One region of the Streptomyces sp. NPDC056144 genome, then DNA from elsewhere that is predicted to be linked to it. Evidence: riboswitches for the same ligand, from Rfam matches in the RefSeq annotation. Region 1 holds a riboswitch; each other region holds the start of a gene.

Region 1 (4,726 bases):
CCGCTCCCGAACCCCGCCCCGCAGAACAACGCCCTGCCCGCCCAGGAGCCCGGTACCCGTCCCGCGCGCGCGGTCCCGTACCAGGTCAACGGCAACCTCGACCGGTTCGAGTTCGGCGCCGCAGGCAAGATCCTGGCCTGGTTCTCGATGACGAACCAGGGCGCGGAGGCCAAGCGGCCGGCCCACTTCTCGATCCACCCGCACCAGTACCGGGACACCGCTGCCTGGCAGTACACCGTCGACCCCGGCGGCACGGCCTCCGACTACTTCAACATCGGGCTCGGGTCGGGCTCCGGGAAGTACGACATCTCGATGATGGGCCCGAACCGGTTCCTGCGCCGCTTCATCGGCGACGCGTCGAAGGCGGGCAAGGCCGTCGAGGTCGCGGCCCGGTTCGCGCCCGAGGCCGGGACCGGCAAGACGGCCCTGTGGTTCCGGATGACCAACTCGTCGGCCGGACCCGTCACCTTCACGATCCGCTCCAACGCCTACCGCTCGGACGGGCCGTGGACGTACACGGTGGCTGCGAACTCCTCGCGCGAGGACTTCTTCAACGCGGTCGCGTACAACGACGGCTGGTACGACTTCACGGTCTTCGCCGACATCGACGGCACCTGGTCGCGCCGGTACACCGGACACATCGAGACGGGCGCGCCGAGCGTCACCGGGTGACCCGGGCCGGCCGGGCACCCGGCGGACCGACAGCCCGCCCGGCAGCCCACTCGGCGCGCCCTCAGCGACCGGCGTCGGCCGCTCGCCGGATGGTGGCGTCGAGGAGGGCCACCGCGTCCTCGGCCGTACGGCCGGGGGCGCGGTTCCACGGCCCGATGAGGTCGTTCCAGCCCCGCGACCTGAGCTCCGTCATCACCCAGGCCGCCGCCTCGTTCATCGTGTCGACGCTGCCGTGGCCGAGGCGGTGGGCGGCGAGGAGCGCGCCGCAGACGCAGCGGGCTCCGCGCCGGTCGCGCAGCTTGTACGGGGCGTTCTGCCAGCCCCATTCGACGAGGACGAGACGGGCGTAGCCGAGGTGGACCGAGGGGCGGAGGTCGGCGCGGCCGAGGCGGCGCCAGGCGTGCAGCCGGTCCGGGAGGACGGCGCCGAGGCGGCCCGGGAGGCGGCGGTCGGCGGGGAGGGCGGGCGGCAGCGCGTCGAGCGCCTCTGCCACGAGTCGGTCGACCGGGACGGACAGCAGGCTCCGCCAGTCCTTCTCGGGAGCGACCGGCCCGTCGGCCGTCCAGTCGGCGACGATCCGCTGCCAGGCGGCGGAGTCGTAGAGCGCGGCGGCCTCGCGGTCGACGAGGTCGGGGCTGGGCGGTGCGGTGACGGGCGGCATTCGGCACTCCTCGGTCGGGTAGCACCATCTTTGGCGACGAATGCCCGATTTGCGACTTTTACCCGTGCGTTCGGGGTAACTCGGGACGGCTCGCGCATATTCGGCATATTCGGACATTGAACGCGGCGTGACGTGATTCACGTTTCGGAATGCGTCGCGGTGATCGACATCCGCGCATGCCATGGGGCACACGGGAGTTCCCCGTCGGCAAGCGGCGGTCGATCATGAATTCCGTGAATTCCGAGCCGCTTTTCGCACATCGCCGATCACACGCCCCTTGTTGTCCCGCGTATTCCTGGCCTACGGTCACCTCCATTCGAGCGGATCGCCTAATCCTGCCACCGCTTGAAATACCTCCCTTTTCACCCGACGGCAGGAGCGGGGGACCCACGAATACGCCGTACCGGATTCCCGGGACGGCTCGGGGTGCAGCCGCGTGCGCGCGGCCGGACACCTCCCGTCCGAACCCGACAGCTCACCTCGCAGGCGCCGGAGAGGAACCCGTCATGCCTGCACACGGTAAGCACCGCCGCCCCCGACGCCGCCCCGTCTCCCAGGGCCTCGCCCTGGTCGGCACGGGTGGGGTCGCCCTCGCCCTCCCGCTGATCGCCCCCGCCTCGGCCGGCGCCGCGCCCGTCTCCGGAGCCCCGGAGATCGCCGCCCGCGCCGCCGTTCCCGCCGTCTCCCCGGCCTCCGTGGCGCCGGTCGCCCTCAAGGCCCCGGCCGCTCCGGTCGCCTCTCGCACGTACACCGTCGTCAGCGGTGACTCGCTTTCCCTGATCGCGCAGAAGAAGGGAATCCAGGGCGGCTGGAAGAGCCTTTACCGGGCGAACAAGACCGCCGTGGGTGACAATCCGTCACTTATTCACCCCGGCCTTGAACTGACGCTTCGTCGGAATTCCGCGAAGGTCGTTTCCGCCCCGGCGAAGAAGGCCTCCACGACGGACCGCGCCAACCGCTCCGCACACCGCGCGGCCCCCGCGCAGGCGGCCCCCGCGCAGCCCGCTCCTGTCCAGGCCGCCCCCGTCCAGGCCGAGCCTGCGGCCGCCCCGGCGCAGGCCGTCCAGGCCGCCCCCGCCGCCGCCACCTCGTACGCCGACAACCTCGACGGCTGGATCCGCGAGTCGCTCGACATCATGGCCCGCAACGGCATCCCGGGCTCCTACGACGGCATCCTCCGCAACGTCATGCGCGAGTCCTCCGGCAACCCGCAGGCCATCAACCTGTGGGACTCCAACGCCGCCGCCGGCACGCCCTCGAAGGGCCTGCTCCAGGTGATCCAGCCGACCTTCGACGCCTACCACGTGCCCGGCACGTCCACGGACCCGTTCGACCCGGTCGCCAACATCACCGCCGCCTCCAACTACGCCGCAGACCGCTACGGCTCGATCGACAACGTCAACGGCGCCTACTGATCCCGGAAGTGCCCGGTGAACCAGGAGGTGGCGAGCTCCGCCACCTCCTCCAGGGCACCGGGTTCCTCGAAGAGGTGCGTGGCACCCTCGACGACCGTCAGCCGGTTCTCACAGCGCAGCAGCGCCTGCGCCCGCCGGTTGAGGTCCAGGACGAGCGCGTCCCGGCCTCCCACCACGAGGAGCGTCGGGGCGCGCACCCGCGCCAGCCGCTCCCCAGCGAGGTCGGGCCTGCCGCCCCGTGAGACCACGGCGTCGACGTCCGCCCCGGCGTCCGCCGCCGCCCACAGCGCCGCCGCCGCGCCCGTACTCGCCCCGAAGTAGCCCAGCGGCAGCCCGGCCCGCTCCGGGCGTCCGGCCAGCCACTCCGTGGCGCCCGCGAGCCGGCCCGCGAGCAGCGGGGTGTCGAAGACCCGTGCCCGGTCCGCCGCCTCCTGCTCCGTCAGGAGGTCGAACAGGAGGGTGCCGAGACCGGCCCGGTTGAGGGCAGCGGCCACCGAGCGGTTGCGGGGGCTGTGCCGGCCGCTGCCGCTCCCGTGGGCGAACAGCACGATGCCGAGCGCCTCGTCGGGCAGGGCGAGCCGCCCCGCGAGGATGGCGCCCGCCGACGGGACCCGGACCTCGGTGTCCCGCACGACGGGGCCGCGCGCGGCACGGCTCCGGGCGAGGCAGTCGAGGACCTCCTCGTCACGGGTCTGGGAGAAGTCCCGGTAGAACTGCCCGATCGCGTGGAAGAAGGCGGGTTCGCTCACGCTGACGGTCTCGTCGGCCTCGCCTCCGACGCGCGCGTGCCAGCCGCGCGGCGCGACCGGGACGGCGAGGACGATCCGCGCGGCGCCCTTGGCCCGGACCACCCGGCAGGCGGCGAGCGCGGTGGCACCGGTGGCGAGCCCGTCGTCCACCACGACCACCGTCCTGCCTTCCAGGGGCACGGGCGGACGGTCGCCCCGGTAGCGGCGGGTCCGTGCCTCCAGCTCGGCGTGCTCGCGCTCCTCCACCGCCGCGAGATCCCGGTCGTCGACACCCGTCTCGCGCAGGACCTGATCGTTGAGGACCCGTACGCCGCCCTCCCCGAGCGCGCCCATCGCCAGTTCCGGCTGGTACGGCACCCCCAGTTTCCGTACGAGACAGATGTCGAGCGGCGCGTCGAGGGCTTCGGCGACCCGCGCGGCCACCGGGACGCCCCCGCGCGGGAGCCCGAGGACGACGACGTCCTGGCCCTTGAGATACCCGAGGCGCTCGGCGAGCCGGCGCCCTGCGTCGGTCCGGTCGCTGAACTCCATGATCCGCCGCCCTTCCGCCGACGCGGCCGGGATCCGGGGGTGCGAGGTCCGGGGGTCCGAGGTCCCGGAGAGGCGGGTGCGTCCCGTCCCGGCCGGTGCCTCCAGCCTAGTCGCGCGTCGGCCACTCGGACTGTGTCGGGCCTTGCCCGCCGAATCCCAGGCGAGGAGCAGGCTCTCAGGCCGCCAGGAACGCTTCGATGGCCTCCGCGAGGGCCTGCGGGGTCTCCTCGGGCGCGTAGTGACCGGCGTCCTTCAACACCTCCAGACGGGCGTTCGGGTACCAGCGCAGCCAGGTCGCCTCCATCGCCTCGGCACCGAGCGCGGGGTCGTGCGCGCCGACGACGAGGAGGACGGGGGTGGCGTTGTCACGGACGCGCTCGTGGAAGTCGGGGCCCGACCAGGAGTCGAGGTAGCTCCGGAAGGCGGTGGCCGACGAACGGCTGACGGACCGGTCGACGAGCGCGCCGAGCCAGGCTTCGTCGTATCTGCCGCCCGTGGTCGTGTCGATGATCGCGCGCCGGTTCGCCGGGGACTCGGCGGCGCCCGCGAAGAGCTCCCACGTCTCGCCGTCGAGCGGGAACCCGGAGGCGGCCACCGGCGAGATGCCGATGACGGAGCGGATCCGGTCGGGCGCGTCGAGGAGCATCAGCTGTGCCGCCTTGCCGCCCATCGAGTGGCCGATGACGGAGAACCCGTCC
Region 2 (4,726 bases), on a different contig from region 1:
AGGTCGATGTGGTCGGTGCCGAGGCGGCGGAGCGACTCCTCGACGGCGCCCTTGATCGTGGTGGCGGCGAGGCCCTTGTAGCGGGGGTGGGCGCCGACCTTGGTCGCGATGACGAGGTCGTCGCGGTTGCCGCGGGAGGCCAGCCAGCGGCCGATGACCGCCTCGGACTCGCCGCCCTCGTGGCCCTCGGCCCAGGAGGAGTACATGTCGGCGGTGTCGACGAAGTTGCCGCCGGCGGCGACGTACGCGTCGAGGACGGCGAAGGACTCGGCCTCGTCTGAGGTCCAGCCGAAGACGTTGCCGCCGAGGGCGAGCGGGAAGACGTGGAGGTCGGAAGCGCCCAGCGGGCGGAGAGTCGTCATGGTGTGATCAACTGCCCGCGCCGCCGGGGCTATTCCGTACGGGGAGAGGAGCCTCGGCTCAGATCGTCAGGCCCTTGGAGCGGAGCCAGGCCGCCGGGTCGATGCCGTCGCCGCCCGCCGTGTGGACCTCCATGTGGAGGTGGGCGCCGGTGACGTTGCCGGTGGCGCCGACGCGGCCGATCGTCTCGCCGGTGCCCACCGTCTGCCCCGCGCTGACCAGCATCGACGAGAGGTGGCAGTACCAGACCTCGGTGCCGTCCTCCAGCTCCAGGACGATCCGGTAGCCGTACGAGCCGGACCACGCGGCCGACTTCACGGTGGCCCCGTGGACCGCCTTCAGCGGCGTGCCCGTGGGCGCGGCGAAGTCGAGGCCGGTGTGGTAGCCGGAGGACCACATGGAGCCGGACTGCATGTAGGTGGCGGTGAGGCTGTACGAGGAGAGGGGCAGCGAGTAGCTGGCGGCGAGCTGCGCCAGGCGGGCGGCCTCCGCCTTCTCCGCCGCGATCCGCTCGGCCTCGGCCTTCTCGGCGGCGATCCGCTCGGCCTCCGCCTTGGCCTCCGCTTCGGCCTTGGCCTTGGCCTTGGCTTCCGCCTCCGCCTCGGCCGCCGCGGCTTCCGTCGCCGCCTTCTCGGCCGCGAGGCGCTCGGCCTCGGCCTTCTCGGCCGCGTCGGCCTCGGCCTGCTGCTGCTCGGCCTGCTGGAGGATGCGGGTGCGCAGGATCTCGCCCGCGTCGACGGTGCCGGCCGTGGGCTGCGCGGGCGGGGTGAAGGTGGCGGCGGTGGCGACGTTCGCGGTGGCCGCGCCGGCCCGGGCGGCCGTGTCGGCGTCCGAGGCGGGGCCGGCGGCGGTGCGCTCGGCGGCCGGGGTGACGTAGGTGGCGGCGGTGAGCGGGTTCGCGTTGCCGGTCGCGCCGGTGGAGTTCCCGGAGCCGTTCGAGCCGTTCGAGCCGCTCTTGCCCTGCTCGTCGTCGGCGAAGAACTCTCCGACGCCGGGGAGGTCCTCGGCTTCCGGGAGGTGCAGGTCCGGCAGGTCGGGGAGGGCTATCGAGACCGGGGGCTTGTCCTGCGCGGTGGCGAGGCCGCCCGCGCCGACGGCGGCGATCACGCCGACGCCGAGGACGGTGGAGGAGCGGGCGAAGTTGGAGCGCTGCTTGACGACGCGGTGCCGGCCGCCGGAGCGGCTCTCGGCGCGGAGGGATCCCTCGGTGGGGTTCCACTCGGTGTCCGGGGCGGCGGGACCCGCACCACCACCGAAGGCGTCGAAGGGGACTTCGGGTGCGGGAGTGTTGGACGCCACGGGGGCGCGCTCCTTTCCTTCCTTCTCGCCTACCGGGTTAGCTGACGGGTTCGGAGCAGGAAGGTCTCCTACGGGCCCGGTCGCACGGGTGCGTGTTCCGCACGGGTGCGAATGGGCTCGATTCACCCCAAGTGGTGGTTCCCCGGTTCCCTTTCGGGATTCGGCGCGTGCGCACGGTGCCGTCTCTTGCGACGGCTGGGACGACCGCGCTGCGTTATCGAACGTTAATAGACACGGGGTCCCGATTCCAAGCCGTTCCGGGTGATCGTTCATTGAATTAGTGGGGTATCGCCCGAGTTGACCCCCCTTCAGAAAGGGGATCCCCGCCCGGCTCCACACCTCCGCGATCTGACGGTATGTCAATTGTTATCGCAGTGACACCCTTCGACTACCCATGGTCACCGGGCGGGACCACCGGCATCGTCCGCCGCCGCTCCGGCTGCCCCGTCGCCGGGCGGCTCAGCGCGAGCAGCGCCATGTCGTCCGTCGACTCGCCGCCCGTGTGGAGCCGTACGTCGTCCACGAGCGCGTCGAGCAGCTCCTCCGGCCCCGGGAAGATCCGCCCCGCGAGCCGCCGCGCCGGGTCGTAGAAGACGCCCTCCGCGTTCCGCGCCTCCGAGAGCCCGTCCGTGTAGAAGAGGAGCGTCGCGCCCCGGGGGTACGGGTGCTCCTCGGACCGGTCCGGCCAGGCCGCCAGTTCGCCCATGCCGAGCGGCAGCGCCGGCTCCGCCGGATCCAGGACGTCCAGGCTCCCGTCCACGTACAGGAGCAGCGGCGGCGGATGGCCACGGTTGACGATGCGTACGGTCGCACCCTCTCCCGACGGGCCCTCCGTCTTCGGGATCTCGGCGAGGACCGCCGTCGTGAACCCCTCGAAGGCGTCGAGCCCGTCCCTCCGGGTGCCCTCGCGGGTCAGCGCCCGCTCCAGCCGGAGCGCGACGCCCTCCAGGCTCCGTTCCTGCTCGGCCGCCTCGCGGAACGCGCCGATGACGACGGCCACGGCCTCGACCGCGTCCATGCCCTTGCCCCGGACGTCACCGACGACGAGCCGCACCCCGTGCGGGGTGTCCTGGACGGCGAACAGGTCGCCGCCGATGAACGCGTCCGCCTGCGCCGCCTCGTACCGGGCCGCGCACTGGAGCCCGCCGATCCGCTCGGCGGGCGCGGGGAGCACCGCCTTCTGCGCGGTCTCCGCGATGACCCGCGCGGACGCGAGCCGTTCGCCGCTGAGGCGCACGACCCGGTTGATGAGCATCGCGAGCGCCGAGACGGTGAGGACCGTCAGGGTCTCGGTCAGCGAGGGGATCTCGTCGGCGGTGCCGTTGTAGAGGTGCAGGCCGACGGAGGCGAGGACGGCGGCGATGCCGGTGAGCAGGGTCGTGAGCGTCGAGAAGAAGGGCGCGGCGATCAGCGGGGCGGCGGAGAAGAGCGGGGCGGCGGTGTACGTGGGCGGGGTCATCACGTCGAAGACGACCCCGCCCACGATGATCAGCGGGGGCAGCGCGCGGAGGAAGCGCCGGGCGCCGCCGTACGGGCGGCCGTCCTTGCCGCCGTCCGTACGGAGCCAACCGCCGCCCGCCGGTCCTTGGGGGTGCCCCACCTGTGCTCTCCTGCCCGGTGTCGTACCGCGTCCTCCCAGGGTGGCCGCCGCCGCACCCGGCGGCGACCTCCGCGCGGCCGACTGGGCGTACTACCCGGCGAGCCGCGCGTCCCGGGGGCGTCCGTCCCCGAGGCGCCCGCCCCGGGCGAGGAGCGCCAGCGCCCCCGCGCACCCCAGGCCGACCGCGCACAGCGCGAGCCACGGCGCCGCGGACCAGCCGGTGACGTCGAGCAGCGCGCCCGTCCCCAGGTTCCCGAGGGTGATGCCGATCCCGCAGACCGTGTTGTAGAGCCCGTAATGGGTGGCCACCCAGCGGCCCCGGGCGAGGGCGACGACCGTGTCCATCTCGTACGGGTAGAGCACCGCGTTCGCCACGGCCAGGACCGCCGCGCACAGCAGCAGCCCCACCGCGCCCCGCCCCAGCGCCGCCGGGACGAGGAACGCCCCGCCCATCAGGGCGAGCCCGAGGACGAGACACCGCTCGCGGCTCAGCCGGCGGCGGCACCAGGCCGTGATCCGCAGCTGGCCGGCGAGCGCGACCAGCGCGGAGACGACGAAGAGGGCGGTGGTGAGCCAGACGCCACCGCCGGCCGTGTCCCCGGCGGCGAGCGGCAGCGCCAGGTAGACCTGGAAGGACAGGACGTACGAGCCGGTCATCGCGAGCGAGAACAGCCAGAAGGTGCGGTGGGAGAGGACCGTACGGAACTGCCCCCGCCCGTCCGGCGCCGACCGCGGCTCAGGGGCGCTCCGCACGGGCATGAACCGCAGCTGTACGAGGGTGAGCCCGGCGAACAGCACCGCCGCGACCAGACACGTCAGCCGGAACGACACCCCTGTCAGGGCGACCCCGACGAGCGGCCCGAGCAGAATGCCCGCCTGGTAGTAGGCGTTGAAGAGGGCGAAGGCCTCCACCCGGCGCTCCTCCCCCGCCTCCGCCGCGAGGCAGGCCCGTACCGCCGGGTTGAAGAGCGCCCCCGCGAGCCCGGTCGCGAGGGAGGCGGCGATCAGCGTCGGCAGCGACTGCGCGAAGGCGAGGGCCCCGAAGCCGACGGTCCGCAGGGCGCAGCCCGCGACGATGAGCGGCTTGAAGCCGAAGCGGTCGGCGAGCGCGCCGCCCACCAGGAACATGCCCTGCTGGGAGAGGTTGCGGGCGCCGAGGACGAGCCCGACCGCCCAGGCCGCCATGCCGAGCCCGTCCGCGAGGTGCGCGGCCAGGTAGGGCATGAGCATGTAGAAGCCGAGGTTGATGGTCAGCTGGTTGAGGAAGAGCAGCCGCACGGCGGGGTCGAAGGAGCGGGTCTGCTTCCAGATGCCGCCCTTGGGCGGAGTACGCCCCTGAGTGGTCGTCGTGGTCACGTGGTCCGCTCCGAGACCGCGCGCTCCGACGGCTTGCGCTCCAGGACCTTCCGCGTCCACGCCTCGACCGGCGCCCCCGGCTCGTACGCCTCCGGGTCCTCCCGTACGGGA
Region 3 (4,726 bases), on a different contig from region 1:
GGCGGCGTCGAGGTCCCGCAGATCGAGGCGGCCGTCGACGAGGAGCTCGCCCGCTTCGCCGCCGAGGGCCCCACGCCCGAGGAGATGGAGCGCGCGCAGGCGCAGCTGGAGCGCGAGTGGCTCGACCGGCTCGGCACGGTCGCGGGCCGCGCCGACGAACTGTGCCGGTTCGCCGTCCTGTTCGGCGACCCGCAGCTCGCCCTCACCGCCGTCGACCGGGTGCTCGACATCACCGCCGACGAGGTGCGCGAGGTCGCCGCGGCCAAGCTGCGCCCCGACAACCGCGCGGTGCTGGTCTACGAGCCGGTGGCCACCGAACAGAGCGACGAGGACGGCGCAGCCGAGGAAGAAGGAGCGGACCAGTGACCGACGCCGCCACGTCTTTGACGAGCATGGACTTCCACCCGCGGCCGACGCCCGGCGAGGCCAGGCCCTGGGCCTTCCCGGCCCCGGACCGCGGCAGCCTGCCCAACGGCCTGACGGTGCTGACCAGTCACCGCCCCGGCCAGCAGGTCGTCGCCGTGGAGATCTTCCTGCCGGCCCCGCTCGACGCGGAGCCCGCCGGTCTCGACGGCGTCGCCACGATCATGGCCCGCGCGCTCTCCGAGGGCACGGACAAGCACAGCGCCGAGGAGTTCGCGGCCGAGCTGGAGCGCTGCGGCGCGACGCTCGACGCGGGCGCCGACCACCCGGGCGTACGGGTCTCCCTGGAGGTCCCGGTCTCCCGGCTGCCCAAGGCGCTCGGGCTGCTCTCCGAGGCGCTCATCTCCCCGGCGTTCCCGGAGGAGGAGATCGAGCGGCTCGTCGCCAACCGGCTCGACGAGATCCCGCACGAGGCGGCCAACCCGGCGCGGCGCGCGGCCAAGCAGCTCTCCAAGGAGCTCTTCCCGGCCGAGTCGCGGCTGTCCCGGCCGCGCCAGGGCACCGAGGAGACCGTCAAGGCGATCGACGCCGCCGCGGTCCGCGCCTTCTACGAGGCCCACCTCCGGCCCAGCACCGCCACGGCAGTGATCGTCGGCGACCTGACCGGTGTCGACCTGGAGAAGCTCCTCGCCGAGACGCTGGGCGCCTGGACGGGCGGGCCCGGCGAGCCGCTGCCGATGCCGCCGATCACCGCCGACGACAGCGGACGGGTCGTCATCGTGGACCGGCCCGGCGCGGTCCAGACCCAGTTGCTGATCGGCCGGATCGGTCCGGACCGTCACGACAGCGCCTGGGCGGCGCAGGTCCTCGGCACGTACTGCCTGGGCGGCACGCTCACCTCCCGGCTCGACCGGGTCCTGCGCGAGGAGAAGGGCTACACGTACGGCGTGCGGGCCTTCGGGCAGGTGCTGCGTTCCGACGCCGAGGGGCGCGGTGCCTCGATGCTCGCGATCAGCGGCTCGGTCGACACCCCCAACACGGGTCCGGCACTTGACGACCTGTGGAAGGTGCTGCGGACCCTCGCCGCCGAGGGCCTCACCGACGGCGAGCGCGAGACCGCCGTGCAGAACCTCGTGGGCGTGGCCCCGCTCAAGTACGAGACGGCCGGCTCGGTCGCCGGGACGCTCGCCGACCAGGTCGAGCAGCACCTCCCGGACGACTACCAGGCCCGGTTGTACGCGCGTCTGGCCGAGACGGGCACGGTCGAGGCGACCGCCGCGGTGGTCAACGCCTTCCCGGTGGACCGGCTCGTCACCGTCCTCGTGGGCGACGCGGCGCGGATCGCGGAGCCGGTGCGCGCGCTCGGGATCGGCGAGGTCACGGTGGTGACGGGCTGACAGCTCGCTCGCCGGACGGCCAACGGAGGCCCCGACGCCCTGGTTTCGACCTGGTTCCGTCGGGGCCTTCCGTTATGTCCGAATAGGGAACAAGTCGACAGTATGACCTGTGGCATGTCTTACAAACAGGCGTGTCTGTTTGGTGCGGGGAAGACGGTCCGCATAGCGTCGGGACGGCTGTCCGGCAGTAGTACGTGCCGCACCCGCGGCGACGGACAGTCATCGCCGAGTCCCCGTCAGGCGCGAGCCTGGGGAGCCGGGGACCCACAGTCCCTGGGGTGAATCGGGCGCCTTCGTCACCGACGGAGGGGCTCGTAGGAGACCTTCCTGCTCCGAACCCGTCAGCTAACCCGGTAGGCGAGAAGGAAGGAAAGGAACAGCCTTGGCGTTCACCCGTGCCACCGGGAAGCATCGTGGGACGAGCCGGATGGCTCGCCGCAGCGCGGGGATAGCGGGCGTCGCGACGCTCGCGACCACCGGCGTCATCGGAACCCTCGCCTCCCCGGCACTCGCCGCCGACGGGAACAACCGCTCCGCCGAGGACACCGGCCTGACCCAGGTGGTCACCGAGGACTCCCTCGCGGACCGGATCAACGCCCAGGCCGCCGCCCAGGAGCAGGAGGCCTTCGAGGCCGTCGCCAAGGCGAAGGCCGAGGCCAAGGCCCGCGCCGAGGCCAAGCGCAAGGCGGAGGCCCGCGCCAAGGAGGTCCGCGAGGAGCGCGAGCGCGCCGCCCGCGAGGCCGAGCGCCGCCGCCTCGCCACCTTCCAGCTCCCCGTCGCCGGCTCGTACGTGAGCACCGGCTACAAGACCGGCGGCTCGCTCTGGTCCTCCGGCAGCCACTCCGGCATCGACTTCCACGCCGCCTACGGCAGCACCGTCGTCTCCGTCGGCTCCGGCACCGTCGTCGAGGCCGGCTGGGGCGGCGCGTACGGCAACAACATCGTCATCCAGATGAACGACGGCACGTACACCCAGTACGGGCACCTCTCGTCCATCGGGGTCTACGTCGGCCAGACCGTCGAGCCGGGCCAGCAGATAGGCATCTCAGGCTCGACCGGCAACTCGACCGGCCCGCACCTCCACTTCGAGGCCCGGACGGGTGCCGAGTACGGCTCGGACATCAACCCCATCACGTACCTCCGCGCCCGCGGCGTCAGCCTCTGACACCTCGCGCGTTCCGCGTCACGAAAGCCCCGGCTCGTACCGAGCCGGGGCTTTTTGAATTCACAGGGGGCATCGGAATTTCCGCTCCGCTGCAATAGAGTCGGACTCTCGCGGAAGAAAGCGGAGGTCGGTCATGCGCGTTCCCGCGCAATCGGTATGCACGGCGATCCGGGACGACATCGTCTCGGGCGTCTTCGAGCGGGGAGGTCGGCTGACCGAGGAACAGCTCGCCCGCCGCTACGGGGTCTCCCGTGTCCCGGTCCGCGAGGCCCTGCGCACCCTGGAGTCCGAGGGCTTCGTCGTCACCCGGCGGCACGCCGGCGCCCACGTCGCCGAACCCACCGTGCAGGAGGCGGCCGACCTCCTCGACATGCGGGCGCTGCTCGAACCGCTGGGCGCCGCCAGAGCCGCGCAGCGGCGTACGGAGGCGCACCTCAAGGTGCTGCGGGGCCTGGTCAGGCTGGGGCAGGAGCGGGCCAGGCGCGGCCAGGGCGAGGATCTGCGCGCGCTCGGGGCCTGGTTCCACGAGACGCTCGCGCAGGCCTCCGGCAGCCCCGCCCTGACGGCGCTGCTCACCCAGCTGCGGCACAAGATCGCCTGGATGTACGCGGTCGACCAGCCGGCCAAGCCGGTGGAGGCCTGGGCGGAGCACGGCGCGATCGTGGACGCGGTCGCGCGCGGCGACGCCGAACGGGCCAGGGCGCTGACCGCGCTGCACGCGGAACGCACGCTCGGGCTGCACCGGCTCAAAAAGCCGGAAGACGGCCGTGTGAGGGTTTCGCAACATGCCGTCAACACGGCGAGCGGTCGGAATTAACGTGTGCGCCGTATACAAAGAAGAGTGATCGGACCGCTATTCGCGCCGGTCTTTTCCTGCTGCCTGAAAACGGTGCCGTGAAATGCGAATGGCCCGGCCGCCGGAATTCCGGCGGCCGGGCCATTCGTCGTGCGAAGTCCGGATCAGACGGTCTCGGGGAGCTCGTCCAGACCCTCGGCGACCAGCTTCGCGAGGCGGTCGAGGGCGGTCTCGGCACCCTCGGCGTCGGAAGCGAGAACGATCTCCTCGCCGCCCTGCGCACCCAGGCCGAGCACCGCGAGCATGGACGCGGCGTTCACGGGGGTGCCCTCGGACTTGGCGATCGTCACCGGCACGCCGGAAGCCGTGGCGGCACGGACGAAGATGGACGCGGGGCGGGCGTGCAGGCCCTCGGCCCAGCCGACGTTGACGCGGCGCTCAGCCATGGTGTTGCCCTTCGAGTCTCAAGCGGGTTGTCTAGACCAGTCTCTCACGGGATGCGCGGTGCTCATGCCGACCTTCGGCCCGGATCGGACCGCCTTTCGGCCCTCCCCACCTTGCCCGTCGTCAGCCCGTCGCGCACGCGCGACGCGACCGATGCCGCCAAGCCGTACCGCCCTTAGGCTGACCTCATGCAGAGCGCCTCGGAGCAGTCGGAGCACGCCTATCCCGATCACTGGGAGGCCGACGTGGTGCTCCGGGACGGCGGCACCGCGCGGATCAGGCCCATCACCGCCGACGACGCCGACCGGCTGGTCAGCTTCTACGAGCAGGTCTCGGACGAGTCGAAGTACTACCGCTTCTTCGCGCCCTACCCGCGGCTCTCCGCCAAGGACGTCCACCGCTTCACCCACCACGACTTCGTCGACCGCGTCGGCCTCGCCGCGACCGTCGGCGGCGAGTTCATCGCCACCGTCCGCTACGACCGCATCGACGACCGGGGCATGCCCGCCTCAGGACCCGCCGACGAGGCCGAGGTCGCCTTCCTCGTCCAGGACGCCCATC
Region 4 (4,726 bases), on a different contig from region 1:
GAAGTTGACCGGCACCGAGTCCGAGTCGAGCTCGCGGAGCGCGTACACGACGTCGACGAGGTCCTCGTCGGTCTCGCCCATGCCCGCGATCAGACCGGAGCAGGCCGACAGGCCGGCCGCGTGCGCCTTCTGCACGGTGTCGACCCGGTCCGCGTAGGTGTGGGTCTTGGTGATGGCCCCGTACGTCGACTCGGACGTGTTGAGGTTGTGGTTGTACGCGTCGGCGCCGGCGTCCTTGAGCCGCTCCGCCTGGCCGTCGGAGAGCAGACCGAGGCAGGCGCACACCTCGACGCCCTCGTTCTGCTCCTTGATCGCCTCGATGGTCCTGCCGACGCGCTCGACGTCCCGGTCCGTCGGACCGCGCCCGCTCGCGACCAGACAGACGCGCTTGGCGCCGCCCGCGACACCCGCGGCGGCGGCCTGGGAGGCCTCGTCCGGCTTCAGCCACGTGTACTTCAGGATCTCGGCCTTGGAGCCGAGCCGCTGCGAGCAGTACGAGCAGTCCTCGGGGCACAGGCCCGACTTCAGGTTGACCAGGTAGTTGAGCTTCACGCGCCGCCCGAACCACTGACGGCGCACCTTCCCGGCGGCCGCCACCACATCGAGCAGTTCGTCGTCGGAGGTCGCCAGGACGGCGAGCGCTTCTTCACGGGTCGGCAGCTCGCGCCGAAGCCCCTTCTCCACCAGCGTGTTCAGCAGGTCCATAAGGGTTGATCCTTGCCTACCGCCCGCCCCCTGGCCAAGGAGGAACCGAACAAACGGTCCGGAACGAGGTGTGTGGATGACCACATCCCGGCCCCGGCGTCCTGCGGTTAGGGTCTGTGCGCTGCCTACAAAAGGATCGCCGCATGCCACTGGCCGACGACGCCCGGGCCGAGGGCCCGCGCCGGACCGCTTTCGACTGGACCGACGCGGAGGCGCGCCGCAGGGCGGAGGCCGGACTCGTCCGGACGCTGCGGCCCCGGCCCGCCGACTCGGACCTCCTCGACCTGGCGAGCAACGACTACCTCGGCCTCACCCGCCGCCCGGAGGTCACCGAGGCGGCGGCCGACGCGGCGCGGCGCTGGGGCGCCGGTGCCACCGGCTCCCGGCTCGTCACCGGCACCACCGAGCTGCACACGCTCCTGGAGCGCGAACTCGCCGCGTTCACCGGCTTCGAGGCGGCCCTCGTCTTCTCCTCCGGCTACGCCGCCAACCTCGCCGCGCTCACCGCGCTCGGCGGCCCCGGCTCCCTGATCGTCTCGGACACCTCCAACCACGCCTCGATCGTGGACGGCTGCCGCCTGGCCCGCGCCGAGGCCGCCGTCGTGCCGCACGCCGACCCCGAAGCCGTCGCCAAGACCCTCGACGCCCACCCCGGGCGCCGCGCCCTCGTCGTCAGCGACTCCGTCTTCTCCGTCGACGGCGACAAGGCCCCGCTGACCGGGCTCGCCGACGCCTGCCGCGCGCACGGCGCCGGGCTCGTCGTCGACGACGCCCACGGCTTCGGCGTCCTCGGCGAGGGCGGACGCGGAGCGCTGTACGAGGCCGGCCTCGCGGGCGACGAGGACGTCGTCGCCACCCTCACCCTCTCCAAGTCCCTCGGCAGCCAGGGCGGCGCCGTCCTCGGCCCGGCCCGGGTCATCGAACACCTCGTCAACGCGGCGCGCACCTTCATCTTCGACACCGGCCTCGCCCCGGCGGCCGTCGGCGGCGCGCTCGCGAGCCTCCGCCTGATCGCCGCCGAACCGGCGCTCGCCGCACGGGCCGGGACCGTGGCCACCACGCTGTACGAGCTCCTCACGGCGGCCGGTCTCACCGCCGCGCGCCCGGACGCGGCCGTCGTCTCGGTCCGCGCGCCCTCGCCCGAGGCGGCGCTGCGGTGGGCGGCGGACTGCCGGGAACAGGGCCTGGCCGTCGGGTGCTTCCGGCCCCCGTCCGTCCCGGACGGCATCTCGCGGCTGCGGCTCACGGCCCGCGCGGACCTGACGGACGCGGAGATCCGGGGGGCGGTCGCGACGATCCTGCGGACGGCACCCCAAGAGCGTTGAACCGTCACGGAGTTCACCGCTTCGGGCGATAGATGCGTACATATCGTGGTGGAACACCGCTCGGGGCGGCACCATCGGTGGCACTCTGACGCGAAGCGCAATCCGGGCGCGAAGCGGGTCCCGGGCGATGTCCCGGGTGGGAAAGGGACAGCGTCGCCATGGCAGACCATCAGGAAGCATCCGTCACGCTGCCGAGCGATCCGGCCTCGGTGCGCACGGCACGGCAGTACGTCGCGGAGGTGCTCGGCGACTGGGGGCTCGACGACGGCGCGGAGAGCGCGGACTCGATCCGGCTGATCGTCTCGGAGCTGGCCACCAACGCGGTCCAGCACACCTTCGGGCAGTCGCCGACGTTCACCGTCGACCTCAGGCTGGAACGGGGGGAGCGGCTGCACATCGGCGTGACCGACAGCCACCCGCGCTGGCCCCGGCGGCTGCCGGCGGCGGTCCAGCAGGACAACGGCCGCGGCATGGTCATCATCAGGGTCCTGGCGGCGGAGGCCGGGGGCCGCCTCTCGGTGACTCCGACGGAGGAGGGCGGCAAGACGGTGTGGATCACGCTGCCGTGGACGGCGTCCCTGGCGGCGAGCGTGTAGGGGGCGTCTTGCCGATCAGGCCGGATCAGGCCGGATCAGGGTCTCACGGGTACGCGCCGGAGGCGGGGGTGCGGCGGCGCCACCGCACCCCCGGTCCTACGGGCTACCGCTCAGGGATCAGCGGACGCGGCCGTAGTAGACTTTCGACGACCAGATTCTGTCGAGCTTGACCCAGGAGCCCGTCTTGGGCGAGTGCCAGATCTTGCCGCTGCCGGCGTAGATGCCGACGTGGTAGACCCTTCCGCCGGAGTGGAAGAAGACCAGGTCCCCCTTCTGCCTGCTGGCCTTGGAAATGTGCCGGGTCTTGTTGTACTGCTGCTGCGCGGTACGGGGCAGCGACTTGCCCGCCTTCTTGTACGCGTAGAGCGTGAGCCCGGAGCAGTCGAACCGGGTGGGTCCGACGGCTCCCCATCGGTAGGGCGAGCCCTTCTTGGCCGCCGCGACGCTCAGTGCCTTGTTCGCGTGTGCCGTTGCCGCCTGGGCCTCCGGTGCCGCACCTGGTGCGAACAGCGTGCCGCCGACGGCGGCGAGGGTGAGAGCCGAGACGGCTCCGGCCCGGGACAGCAGGGACGGGACGTGCATCTGCGCGGTCATGCGCAACCCTTCGTCAGCCGCCTGTGAAGGATGACCTGTCGGGTTCGGGCAGGCGAAGATGCCCGGCCGCTCGCGCGGCTTCACCCCAAGGGACGACCACGCCGTCGAAACAGCGCGTACGTCCCGTACTGCCTGGGTCCTCCACTCCTGCCGAACCACTCCTGTCGACCAGTCATCCGGGGCAGCGGCAGGACTCGGCGTCCGCCCGGACCGCCCCGCCGCGGCGGCGGGGGCTTGTCGTCGTCGAGGATCTTGACCTACGACATGGGCGAATTCCGAGCTGAAACGACCTTATGTGAGGCTCATCACGACTGCTCCATACGGGTGGACAAGCAGCCTTTGTGATCTCTGTATGTTTGGCCGACGAGCCGCGCACCAGCGATGGAACGTTCGATTCCGCCAAATGCGTACATCGGTTGCGCAACTCACTCCCGTGCGGTGACGCAGCGATGACTACGCCGAATGGGGGAGCGATTCTGCGATGCCCGTCGGCCGTCCGGACCTCGACACGACACGCCCTGACGTCAACTCGCCCGATCCCGGGGGACGGTGACCCGGCCGGCCCGTCGCTCTCCGTCCAACACCCGTAGCGCCCGCGCCAACGTGTCCGCGTGCACCTCGCTCTCGCCCCGCATATGCATGAGCGTCAGCGCCTCGCGCAGGGCCTGCGCCCGCCCGACCAGGGCCTGAGCGGCACGCAGCGCCCCATAGGTATGTGTACCTCTGGATGGATTGATCCTCCCCAGGAGATCGACGACTTCGAGGTACGCGTCGACGAGTTCACCCTCGGCCCGGGTCAGGGCCGGCAACGGCGGGAGCTCCGGAACCACGGCAGCCTCACCGCCCCGCCCCGCCGCCGACGGCGCCGCGGCCCGTCACCACGTGGTCCGCCGGGCCGTACGCGACCGCCGCCGGGGCGTCGAGGACGGTCAGCCGCGCGAGGTCGGCGTCGATCCGCTCCCGGTCCCGGCCCGCGTGCTCGGCGAGCATCCCCGCGACCAGCCCGCGCTGCCGCAGCAGCTCGCCGGCCGCGATGCCGAGGTCGCTCGGCTGCCCCTGGGCGGGCTCGTCCAGCGCCGGTTCCCGGAGGGTGACCCGGGCGCCGGGCAGGATCAGCCGCTTCCCCGGGGTCCCGGCGGCGAGCAGGACGGCGGCGGTGTCGCAGGCCTGGCCGAGGCAGGTGGTCTCCACGTCGCTGTGGAGCGACCACATGGTGTCGTACACGGCGCTCATGGCGGTGACCGAGCCGCCGGGGGAGTTGATGTAGAGCGCGATGTCCCGGCCGGGCTCGGCGTGGTCCAGGTACAGGAGCTGGGCGATGACGTCGTTGGACGAGGTCTCGTCGATCGGCGTGCCGAGGAAGACGATCCGGGCGTCGAGGAGCTTGGAGTACGGGTCGAGGGTCCGTGTTCCGAAGCCGGTCCGCTCCGTGAACTCGGGCAGAACGTGGCGAGCGTCCATGGGTGCACACCTCCATCTGTCGAGCACCTGTCGAAAATGTACAGG

The links. A riboswitch is a leader RNA that binds a small molecule or an ion and turns the genes downstream of it on or off. The one in region 1 is predicted to bind cyclic di-AMP.
Region 2: another riboswitch for cyclic di-AMP. It lies ahead of ACFC0Z_RS21675 (M23 family metallopeptidase); the one in region 1 lies ahead of ACFC0Z_RS04860 (transglycosylase SLT domain-containing protein).
Region 3: another riboswitch for cyclic di-AMP. It lies ahead of ACFC0Z_RS14635 (M23 family metallopeptidase); the one in region 1 lies ahead of ACFC0Z_RS04860 (transglycosylase SLT domain-containing protein).
Region 4: another riboswitch for cyclic di-AMP. It lies ahead of ACFC0Z_RS28310 (C40 family peptidase); the one in region 1 lies ahead of ACFC0Z_RS04860 (transglycosylase SLT domain-containing protein).

What each region holds. Positions count from the first base shown of each region.
Region 1 is NZ_JBHJVF010000001.1:1,142,499-1,147,224, reverse strand. It holds gene ACFC0Z_RS04870 (phosphocholine-specific phospholipase C) at 1-672, shown strand, start outside; gene ACFC0Z_RS04865 (hypothetical protein) at 734-1,333, opposite strand; cyclic di-AMP (ydaO/yuaA leader) riboswitch at 1,650-1,835, shown strand; gene ACFC0Z_RS04860 (transglycosylase SLT domain-containing protein) at 1,840-2,748, shown strand; gene ACFC0Z_RS04855 (alpha/beta family hydrolase) at 2,742-4,028, opposite strand; gene ACFC0Z_RS04850 (alpha/beta fold hydrolase) at 4,204-4,726, opposite strand, start outside.
Region 2 is NZ_JBHJVF010000006.1:486,361-491,086, reverse strand. It holds gene ACFC0Z_RS21680 (aldo/keto reductase) at 1-362, opposite strand, end outside; gene ACFC0Z_RS21675 (M23 family metallopeptidase) at 421-1,659, opposite strand; cyclic di-AMP (ydaO/yuaA leader) riboswitch at 1,671-1,835, opposite strand; gene ACFC0Z_RS21670 (PP2C family protein-serine/threonine phosphatase) at 2,048-3,259, opposite strand; gene ACFC0Z_RS21665 (MDR family MFS transporter) at 3,350-4,615, opposite strand; gene ACFC0Z_RS21660 (PLP-dependent cysteine synthase family protein) at 4,612-4,726, opposite strand, start outside.
Region 3 is NZ_JBHJVF010000004.1:126,964-131,689, forward strand. It holds gene ACFC0Z_RS14625 (M16 family metallopeptidase) at 1-366, shown strand, start outside; gene ACFC0Z_RS14630 (M16 family metallopeptidase) at 393-1,760, shown strand; cyclic di-AMP (ydaO/yuaA leader) riboswitch at 1,974-2,135, shown strand; gene ACFC0Z_RS14635 (M23 family metallopeptidase) at 2,143-2,925, shown strand; gene ACFC0Z_RS14640 (GntR family transcriptional regulator) at 3,059-3,742, shown strand; gene ACFC0Z_RS14645 (HPr family phosphocarrier protein) at 3,886-4,167, opposite strand; gene ACFC0Z_RS14650 (GNAT family N-acetyltransferase) at 4,354-4,726, shown strand, end outside.
Region 4 is NZ_JBHJVF010000012.1:365-5,090, reverse strand. It holds gene bioB (biotin synthase BioB) at 1-705, opposite strand, end outside; gene ACFC0Z_RS28320 (8-amino-7-oxononanoate synthase) at 849-2,030, shown strand; gene ACFC0Z_RS28315 (ATP-binding protein) at 2,189-2,626, shown strand; gene ACFC0Z_RS28310 (C40 family peptidase) at 2,744-3,220, opposite strand; cyclic di-AMP (ydaO/yuaA leader) riboswitch at 3,224-3,420, opposite strand; gene ACFC0Z_RS28305 (hypothetical protein) at 3,745-4,050, opposite strand; gene ACFC0Z_RS28300 (ATP-dependent Clp protease proteolytic subunit) at 4,058-4,681, opposite strand.